2 linked regions of the Methyloterricola oryzae genome follow. Each later gene encodes a partner of the first gene's protein in a complex. Links are inferred from orthologs where the notes say so. Each region holds a gene or a part of one and is shown in the gene's direction. Other genes may lie near its edges.

Region 1 (7,566 bases):
GGGGAAGGGTATGCTCGCTGCGCTGCTTGCCCGCATAGATCCGCTCGGCGTCCTTGCGAACCAACGCCATGACCTCGGGCGAAACGAGGCGGTCGTAGACGACGACATCGGCCTCCTGGATCAGACGCAGGGCGCGTACGGTTAGCAGATCCGGATCCCCCGGCCCGGCACCAACCAGGTACACCATGCCCGCGGCGGCGGAACTGCCGGAGACTGCCGCAGCCAGATCGCGTTCCAGCACGGCTTCCGCTTCTCCGGAACGCCCGCTCAACACCAATTCCGCCGGCGTGCCCTGCAAGGCGCTTTCCCAGAAGCGGCGACGCCGGGAGGGGTCCGTAAGGGCCGCCTTGACCTGGCTACGATACCGCTCCGCCAGCCGCGCCAACTCGCCAAATCCGGGCGGAATCAGCGCCTCGATCCGCCCCCTGAGGAGCCGGGCGAGCACCGGCGAGACCCCGCCTGAGGATACCGCCGCCACCACCGGCGAGCGGTCGATAATGGCCGGAAAGATAAAGGTACAAAGCTCGGGACAGTCCACCACGTTCACTGGCAGGTTCAGAGCAACCGCAGCGCGGTAGACGGCCTGGTTGACGTCCGCCCGGTCGGTGGCGCTGATCACCAGGCGAAACCCAGGCAGCTCGGAGACATATGCGGCGAATTCGCCGGCCACCCAATGTATATGCCCGCCTTCCGCCAACTCGGTCAAAGCGGGGCACAGGGCGGGGCTGATCACGGTCACGCTGGCGCCCGCGCGGCGCAGGGTATCCACCTTGCGCAAGGCCACTTCTCCGCCCCCCACCACCAGGCAGGGTGCATCGGTCAATTTGAAAAACAGCGGCAGATAATCCATGGGTCGCGGCATTTGTTAAAATCCGATCCACGATGCGATGCAAAACATGCTCTTCTTCCCATGTCTGACTTCGACCTTGAACTTGATACCTGCGGTCTCATGTGTCCCCTGCCCCTGCTGCGCCTGAAGAAGGCGCTGCACGGGATGGACAGCGGCCAGGTGGTCCGGGTGCTGGCCACGGACCCGGCGTCGGTGCTGGATTTCGGCGTGTTCCTGGAACAAACCGGGCACACACTGCTGGTCCGCGGCGAAGATTCCGGCGTCCTTCACTACATGATCCGCAAGAGCTGAGACGCCGGGCTCCGCCTCAACGCAGGCTGATCACCGGCCAGCCCTGTTCCTGCGCGTAGGCCGCCAGGGTTTCGTCGGGGTCCACGGCCACCGGGTTGGAGACCACGGACAGCAATGGAATATCGTTGTGGGAATCGCTGTAGAACCAGCTGCCCTCAAGGCCGCACTGGTGCTCCTGCAGCCATGCCTCCAGCCGCTTCACCTTGCCCTCCCGAAAGCATGGCTCGCCGACGAAATCGCCGGTATAGCGCCCATCCGCCAGTTCTGGCGAGGTGGCTATGAGATGCTCGATACCATAAAGGCCGACAATGGGCTCGGTCACGAAGCGATTGGTGGCGGTGATCACCAGGGGCAGATCACCCCCCGCGCGGTGCCGTTCGATCAGGTCCTGCGCCGCCGGCAGCAGGATCGGCCTGATCTTCTCCAAGATGAACTGTTCCCGCCAATCCAGCAAGACTTCCAGCGCGTGTTCGGACAGGGGCTTCAGGGCGAAGCGCAGGAACTCCCCGATATTCAGCCTGCCGGCTTTGTATTCCTGGTAGAAGCGGTCGTTTTCGGCAAAATAAGCCGGCTCAACCACGCCCTGCTCCACTAGAAACTCGCCCCAAAGATAATCGCTGTCGCCGGCGATCAGGGTGTTGTCCAAGTCGAAAATGGCCAGATTCATGCAAACTCAGTCGGATTCAGGCACGTCCGCAGCGTGCGCGCAGATAAGCGCCCAAGCGGTGGCAAACGCAATTGATTTATGAAACAATGTGGTCGTTCGGGGATACACGAACAGGGCAGGCATTATAGCATTCGAGGACACCAGCCGGACTGAATCCTGACATGATCGACTCGGAAGGTTACCGCCTCAATGTAGGTATCATTCTTTGCAATGACGACGGCCGCGTGTTTTGGGCCCGCCGCGCAGGAATGCGTTCGTGGCAGTTTCCCCAGGGCGGCATCAAGTTCAACGAGGATCCGGATAGCGCCATGTTCCGGGAACTGTACGAGGAGGTTGGCCTACGCAATTCGCATGTGCAGGTCATCGGCAGGACCAACGAGTGGCTGCGCTACGATCTGCCCGAGCGTTACATTCGTAAACATTCCCAACCCCTGTGTATCGGGCAGAAGCAGCTCTGGTACATCCTTCGCCTCAACGCCGCCGAATCCAATATCTGTCTGAATTGTTCCGACAAACCGGAATTCGACGCCTGGTGCTGGGTCGACTACTGGCATCCCTTGACCGACGTGGTCTACTTCAAGCGGGAAGTCTACCGCCAGGCGCTGACCGAACTGGGTTACCACTTGATTCCGGCCCAGGTCCCGGTGAGCGCGGTCGGCTTCCTGTCCGAGGAACGCAAAGCGGATTCTCAATAACCCGGCGCTGCCAGGTTGAGGCCAGAGGGCAAACTGGCGAGCCGAACCACGCCCGTTGTCACTTCGCCGTCCGGGTGCAGATCCAGCCAACGGTATCCGGGGGCCGCCGCGTCCAGCGCAAAGTCGGAACTGCCCGGCTTGAACTGGAAGCAAGTGGACGGACAGGCGAGCAGGCGCAAGTTCTCCTCCTGGACATCCATGGCTTGGTGCACATGGCCAAACACGACCACCCGCACCCGCTCCCGGTTCTTCAGTAAGCCAATGAATTCCTCGCCGTTGCCGAGCCGCATGGTATCCAGCCATTGGCTACGCGTGGGCAGCGGCGAATGATGCAGGCAGACCAGGGTATGAAGGCCCGCCGCGGAATCCAGTGCGGATTCCAGGAAGGCCATCTGACCGCTGCGCAGATAACCGCCGGCCGAATCCAGCACCGTGCTGTCCAGGCAGATGATCTGCCAGGATCCCAGCAGTATTTCCCCTTCCAGATAAATGCGGTCAGCCGCCAGGTGAGACTGCATCAGTTCCAGTTCATCATGATTGCCTGGAATACAGCACACCGGCACTCCCACCGCCTGCAGATACCCCTGTAACCGCCCGTAGACCTCCGGGCTTGCATCCTGCGCAAGGTCACCGGTCATCAGGATCAGGTCGGCGGGACCATGGTCCCTGGAAGCGGCATGCAGGACAGATGTGAAGCTTTGCTCCGTGTTGATGCCCATCATGGTCTCGGCCGGATCCCGTAGCAGGTGAAAATCGGTCAACTGCAGTACGCGGATCGGTCCTTCGTGGCTGGCGTGCAGGACGTTGCTCATAGGCCTGGCAATCCTTTGATTACGTAGCGGATATGATGGACGGCGATTCAGGGCTTGTCCAAGTGTTTGACCAGTATCTTGGAATTGCGCCGGTAATTGTAGAGTGCCTGACGCTTGACGGGCAGATCGCCGATGCGGGCCGGATCATAGCCGCGCTCCCGGAACCAATGGATGGTCTGCGTGCTAAGCACGAACACCCGCTCCAGTCCCAGACGGCGTGCCTTGGCCTCCAAATGGCCGAGCAGGCGTTCGCCGCGCTTTTCCCCGCGATAATCCGGATGCAGGGCCAGGCAAGCCAGTTCGGCCATTTTCTCCTCGGCGAAGACGTGCAACGCGCCGCAGCCGACGATCAAACCGTCGCGTTCGATCACGCTGTAGGCAGTGATTTCCCGCTCCAGGTTCTCGCGGGTGCGCGGCACCAGCACGCCGCTTTCCTCCAGCGGGCGGATCAGGTCCAACAGGCCGCCGATGTCGTTGATCGCCGCGGGGCGCATTTCCTCGAAAGGCGTGGAGCTGACCAGGGTGCCCACGCCGTCACGGGTAAAAAGCTCCAGCAGAATCGCGCCGTCGATGTGCCGATTGATCAAATGGGCCCGCTGCACGCCGGACTGCGCCGCCACCACCGCCGCCTTCAGGTGTGGATACATCTCTTCCTGCAAGGGGAGAACGTTTTGCAACAGTTCCCCGGCCTCCCGTGTGGTGAGTTGTTGCAGCGGTTTGCCGTCGGTCGGGCTGCGGCAATCCTGCTCCGCCAGCAGGAGCAGTTTGTCTGCCCTGAGGGCCGATGCCACCGCCGTGGCGACTTCCTCAGCGCTGAGGTTGAAAATCTCCCCGGTCGGCGAATAGCCCAAGGGCGACAACAACACCACATTGCCCTGGTCCAGGCTTGCGCGGATGGCTTCGGCGTCCACCCGGCGCACTTCGCCGGTGTGGCCGAAGTCAACGCCATCGCGGACACCCAGAGGCTTGGCCACCACGAAATTGCCGGAAGCCACGCGAATCCGGGCCCCTGCCATGGGGGAATTGGCCAGGCCCATGGACAACAACGCCTCGATCTCCACCCGCACCGTGCCGGCAGCTTCCTTGACGCATTCCAGGGCCACGGCGTCGGTCACGCGCAGTGCACCCACATAGCGCAGCTCCGCGCCCATGGCGCGCAGGCGCTGCTCCACCTGAGGCCTGGCGCCATGCACCAGCACCAGGCGGATGCCCAGGCTGTTGAGCAGGGCAAAATCGTGGACCAGGTTGGCGAACAGGCCGTCGGCCAGGGCCTCGCCGCCGAATGACACCACGAAGGTGCGGCCCCGGTGCGCGTGGATATAGGGGGATGAATCGCGGAACCAGCGGACGAAGGCGGAATGTTTGGTGTCGTGGGTCACTTCGGCGTAGGGTCGGAAGGCGCGAAGCTCGGGGCTTCAAAGACTCAATTGTGACACGGGATGACAGTCACGCGCGAATTCGTGCCCCCGTCGGATGCAACTTGGGCCGCTCAAGCAAGCCAGGGATTCAGCTTGGATACGGTCTGAATGCCTTGAGCGGGCCGACAATTGACGGAACTGGTTCGCATGGATCGGCAGCTCGCTTTCTTTAAACGACGGCTCGCAGTTCGACCTCGGCAATTGCCTGCGACACGCGCTCCACCAGCCTCTTCGCGAACTCCGGCTCGCGGATGGCGTCGATGTAGTTGATACCGTCATAGGCGTTTGGTATGGCGATGGGCTCTTGCGAGCGCATCACCGGCACGATGAGGTTTTTCAGCATTACATACATCTTCAGCGCCTGCTCCATCTCGTACTTGCACACCGGCTTGGAAAAATAGTCCCTGGAATAGATCGGAACGAACACTCGACTGCTGTTCACATCGTGCGCCACCCGGGTCGGCCAGTCGTCGCCGAGGCGGATGCTTTCCTTATCGAAGAATACCTTCAATGGCGAACCGTCGGGCTTCCGGGCTTGGGTCCGCAGGGGCTCGACCACGTTGGCGGCCACCCAGGCGATATGTTCCGGCTCGGTGCGCGAATAACTGATGAACACATCGTAATCGCCCGTCGACTCGATCCGCTCGGCGTGGAACAGGGCCCATTGCAGCCTCCGCTTGAGGTAAAGCGCGGTCATCACGCTGGCCGCGACAATCCCTGCCGCGACCAGAGTGACCATTGGATAAATGAAATTAAGCGAGCGCAGAAACCAGACGACAAAAATCAGTCCCAACAGCGCGAGCGCGCCGCCGGCCAGGGGCGCCAGGCTGGGATAGCGGCTGCGCAAGGCCGGCGAGCGCAGATACAGGAACCTGGCCAGAAAACAGGCCAGACCGGACAAACCCAGCGTGTAGGCCACCAGCAGCCAGGGTTCGACCTTGAGTTCGGCGGTCGAGCGCGAAATGCGGGCTGACAAGGCCCAGGCCAGCAACTCCGGACCGGGACGCTTGAGTTCCTCGGGAAACTCGGCCGGAGGCTTTTCTTGGGGGTTTCCGACGATCAGCAGCTTTCCGTTCAGGTCGGGCTTGGCTGGCTTGCCCGATGTGTCCGCCAACCGCGAAAGAGTACCGGCCTCGAAACGATAGGCCTGCTGCAGGAAGTCCTCGCGCGGCCCGACCTGGATCACGATGGAGCGCTGCGAGGACACGACGGGGTACTGGAAGAAGTCCTCGGAAATCTTGATGGCGACAGCGGGGATGGATACACCGTCGCCGATATCCAGATAGGCATCGTACTTGGCGGTTTGCCACAGCCATTGCATGAGGGTATGGCCGGAACCGTCCAGCACGTCCTGGTAAAGCGACTGCGCATGTTCGTTCAGTACCATGTAGTCCGGGTTGAATTCGGTGGTGCCGGGCTGGAAGGGGTCGACGGCGGCGTAGACCTTGGTTCCGCCGTCCTGCACTGCCTTGATGGCCTGCGTTAATTGCTCCAGGCCAGTCTGGGAGGAGCGGATGCGGATGTCGAGCAGCAGCACCATCGGCCGCCCGTACTGGCCGGACGCGATCAGGCGCAGCAGGGACGACAAGCGCTCCCGGTAGTTGGCCAGTTCGCTCTCGGCAATGGCCGCCGGCGACGTGAGGCCGAGGAAGACGATATTGCTGGCCAGGGGCGGCGGCGGAGACAGCTTTCCGGCCACGTACCAGTCCACATGACGCCAGGGGGTCAGAAGAGCGATCGCGGCCATCAGGCCCAAATAGGCGAGCACATACCAGGCCAGACGCGGCTTGGCTATCATGGGGCGATTTGCAGGCGCGCCTCCACCTGCTCCGCCCGCTTCTGGTAGTCGGCCGCCTTGCCCTGATCGCCTTCCTTCCGCCAGGCCTCGGCCAGACTGCGGCAGGCGATGGCAATGGTGCGGTCGATTCCCGAGGGATATAAACGCAGCGCCAGGGCCAAAGCCTCTTCCTGCTGCTTGATGCCCAGCTTGCATTTACCCAGCCGGCACAGGACGCGGCCCAGGTGGAAATGGCTCTCGGCCACTGTGGGGTGGCGTCCATCCGGGTACAGCTGGCGACGGAGGGTGAGCGCCTGAGTGTGGTACTGCTCGGCCTTGACCAGATCCCCGCTCTGTTCGTAAGCGATCCCCAGACGGTTGTAGCTGACGCCCAAATCCGGGTGACGGCCGGCGGGCGGCAGGGCCTTGCGGATTTTCAGGGCGCGCTCCAGGTATTCGAAGCCGCGTTCCTTGTCGCCGCGCTTCAGATAGGTTTCGCCCAGGTTTTCGTAATTGCCGGCCGCCGCCTGGCGATTCCTGTCATCCGCCGGCAGCAGTTGGTTGGTCTTGATCGCCTTCTCGAAGTACTCGATGCTGCGGGCCATGTCTCCCAAACCGCGGTAGGCCAGTCCCAGGTTGTTGTAGTTGTGCGCGATGCGGCGCTGAATGCCTACCGGGTAGAGTTCCAGATTGATGCTCAAGGCGCGCTGCAGCGCCTGGATCGCGCCGCGGAAGTCGCGCAACTGGTAGCGGGCGGTGCCCAGGTTGTTGAGCATGCGTGCCTCCCAGGGCTTGTCATTGCGCGCCTGCGCCGCGGCGGCACCCTCGCTGAACTGAGGCGCAGCCGATTGCGGGCGCCCCAAGGAGATGAAGATGGAACCCAGATCGTTCCTGGCGGCCTCGATCAGATCGAAATCTCCACCCGCCAGCGCGCTTTCCAGCTGAGCGCGGTAGTGGTCTTCCGCTTCCTGAATCGTGGCAAAGCTCTGCAGCACCGATTCCTGCTGCAAGGCATAGCTTGCTTGCGAGGCGATGCCGGGCTCCAGGATCTTGATC
Region 2 (2,733 bases), on another replicon or contig:
CCGGTTTCGTTGCGCGTGAACCCCGATGTGGACGCCAACACCCATCCCTATATTTCGACAGGCCTGAAGGAAAACAAGTTCGGGATCGATATCGAGCAGGCGGTGTCTGAGTACCGGCGCGCGGCGTCCATGGCCCATCTGGATGTGGTGGGCATCGACTGTCACATCGGTTCGCAGCTGACCACGACGGAGCCATTTCTCGATGCCCTGGACCGCCTGCTGGGTCTGGCACTGCGCCTGCGCGAAGCCGGACTGCAGATCCATCATCTGGATCTGGGCGGCGGGCTGGGCATACGCTACCGCGACGAGGAACCGCCGGAACCAGCGCAGTTGGCCTCCCTGGTGGCCGAGAAGCTCAAGGGGCAGGACTTTGAAGTCATCATCGAGCCGGGCCGGGCCATCGTCGGCAACGCCGGCATCCTGCTGACCCGGGTCGAGCACATCAAGGCCACCAGCGCGAAGAATTTCGCCATCGTAGATGCCGCCATGAATGACCTGCTGCGCCCGGCGCTCTATGACGCCTGGCAGGCCATCGTGCCGGTTTGCCAGGAGAGTTCGGCCGGCAGCCTCACGGTGGATGTGGTGGGGCCGGTTTGCGAAACCGGCGACTTTCTCGGCAAGAACCGGGAACTGGCGGTAAGCGAGGGGGATCTCCTGGCGGTGCGATCGGCCGGGGCCTATGGCTTCAGCATGAGTTCCAACTACAACTCCAGACCCCGCCCGGCCGAGGTCATGGTGGACGGCGAGCGGGCCCATCTGGTTCGCCCCCGTGAAAATCTGGCATCGCTGTTTGCCGGCGAGAGCCTGTTGGACTGATCCATGCTACATTTCACGAAAATGCACGGCCTGGGCAACGACTTCGTGGTGATCGACGCGGTTCGCCAGCAGGTTGATCTGACTGCCGAGCGCGTACGCCACATTGCCGACCGGCACTTCGGGATCGGCTGTGATCAGGTTTTGTTGGTGGCGCCGCCGCTGCGCGAGGGCGCGGACTTCAGCTACCGCATCTTCAATGCCGATGGCGGTGAGGTGAACCAGTGCGGTAATGGCGCCCGCTGCTTTGCGCGTTTTGTTTATGAGCAGGGCCTGTGCGATAAGGCGGAGGTGAGGGTCGACACGGGCGCCGGTCAGCTCCTACTGCGCCGAGAAGCCGATGGTAACATCACGGTGGATATGGGAATTCCGCGGCACGCGCCAGGGGAGGTGCCCCTGCTGGCGGAACGTGAGTTGCCTGTCTACCGGTTCGAAGCCTTGGGTCAGGCTTTTGAATTTGGTGCGGTATCCATGGGCAACCCACATGCCGTGTTGCGGGTCGAAAGTGTCAGGACGGCACTGGTATCAGAGTTGGGGCCATTGCTCGAGGGTGCGCCGGTGTTTCCCGAACGGGCCAATGTCGGGTTTATGGAAGTGCTCGGCAAGGGACATATCCGCCTCCGGGTGTTCGAGCGTGGTTCCGGCGAGACCCTGGCCTGCGGGAGCGGGGCTTGTGCGGCGGCCGTGGTCGGAATCGAATGGGGGCTGCTGGAGTCTCCCGTGCAGGTGGACCTGCCCGGAGGCACGCTGAGCATCCGTTGGTCCGGACGTGGTTCGGCGGTGCTCATGACAGGGCCCGCCACCACCGTTTTTGAAGGAAAGTTGCAGCTATGAAATTGAGCAAGGCACAGCGACAGGAGCAACCCAGCGTGACGGCTGCCGACGTGGAGGCTTACTTGCGTTCCCACCCGGATTTTTTTCACCAGCATCTGGAACTGCTCGAAACGCTGCGGGTTCCTCACCCCAGCGGCGAGGCGGTTTCCCTGGTTTCGCGCCAACTGGACGTGCTGCGCGACAAGAACCGCCGCTTGCAGATGCAGTTGAACGATATCCTGCAGATCGCGCGCGACAATGATTCGCTGGCGCGCCGCATACACCAGTTGACCCTGTCCCTTCTGGACGCCACTTCCTTGGATGATGCCTTGGGCGGCTTGCGCTGGCTGCTGCATGAATGCTTTCAGGCCGACTTCGTGGCGGTGCGCCTGCTGGAGCCGGTCATCGACAGCCCGATCGCGGACCTGTGCATTCCACCTGACTGCGCCGAGGTGGATCATCTCCGCCATGTGCTGGAAAGCGGCAAGCCGGAATGCGGCCAGCCCACTCCTTTTCAGGCAGAGGTGCTCTTTGGGAGCGAGGGGCCCGACGTCATGTCCTTCGCCCTGGTGCCTTTGCAACATGCCGGGCTCAAAGGGGTTCTGGCCATCGGCAGCCGAAACGCCAGCCGCTTCGAGGCGGGCATGGGACATTTGTTCCTGAACCAGATGGGCGACATCGTCGCCGCACGCCTGGTGGCCTTGCTTAAGGGATTGCCATAGGCCAAGCCAGTGGACTCCTCGGCCGCGCGTCAACAGCTCGAGCGCTTTCTGCAGGGGCTCAAGACGCGCCAGAGGGCTTCGATGCATACCTGTGCCGCATACGGGCGCGACCTCTCCCGATTCCTCACGTTCTGCGGCGTCCAGGGGCTGGAAGGCTGGGACCAGGTGATGCAGCACCATGTTCGCCTCTATGTCGCAGAACGTCATCGGCAGGGCATCGTCAGTCGCAGCCTGCAGCGGGAGTTGTCCGCCCTGCGCGGATTTTTCGATTTCCTGATCAAGGAACGGGTGCTCGGCCTCAATCCGGCTCAGGGCGTGCGGGCGCCCAAAGCCCCCCGCAAGCTGCCGCGTCTGCTGGACGTGGATCAGATGTCGGGCCTGCTGG

What was found. Proteins that work in one complex are often made in the same cells at the same time.
Region 2: the proteins of EK23_RS05490 (region 1) and dapF are in contact, whole or in part, in a solved structure (PDB 5YGU), measured with the Escherichia coli proteins. The link is inferred for Methyloterricola oryzae from one-to-one orthologs.

What each region holds. Positions count from the first base shown.
Region 1 is NZ_JYNS01000002.1:389,611-397,176, reverse strand. Bases 955-3,736 are described here. They hold EK23_RS05490 (RNA pyrophosphohydrolase), read left to right. Parts: upstream 955-1,969; coding sequence 1,970-2,503; downstream 2,504-3,736. Other genes in these bases: argA (amino-acid N-acetyltransferase), read right to left, coding at 3,363-3,736; cpdA (3',5'-cyclic-AMP phosphodiesterase), read right to left, coding at 2,497-3,315; EK23_RS05495 (histidinol-phosphatase), read right to left, coding at 1,158-1,808; EK23_RS05500 (sulfurtransferase TusA family protein), read left to right, coding at 955-1,141. Outside these bases: siroheme synthase CysG, read right to left, coding at 1-850; more of EK23_RS05500, read left to right, coding at 911-954; more of argA, read right to left, coding at 3,737-4,694; EK23_RS05475 (toll/interleukin-1 receptor domain-containing protein), read right to left, coding at 4,903-6,531; EK23_RS05470 (tetratricopeptide repeat protein), read right to left, coding at 6,528-7,566. UniProt on the Escherichia coli protein: Master regulator of 5'-end-dependent mRNA decay.
Region 2 is NZ_JYNS01000001.1:438,237-440,969, reverse strand. It holds dapF (diaminopimelate epimerase), read left to right. Parts: upstream 1-819; coding sequence 820-1,647; downstream 1,648-2,733. Other genes in the region: xerC (tyrosine recombinase XerC), read left to right, coding at 2,358-2,733; EK23_RS01860 (DUF484 family protein), read left to right, coding at 1,644-2,348; lysA (diaminopimelate decarboxylase), read left to right, coding at 1-816. UniProt on the Escherichia coli protein: Involved in the succinylase branch of the L-lysine biosynthesis and in the biosynthesis of the pentapeptide incorporated in the peptidoglycan moiety. Catalyzes the stereoinversion of LL-2,6-diaminopimelate (L,L-DAP) to meso-diaminopimelate (meso-DAP).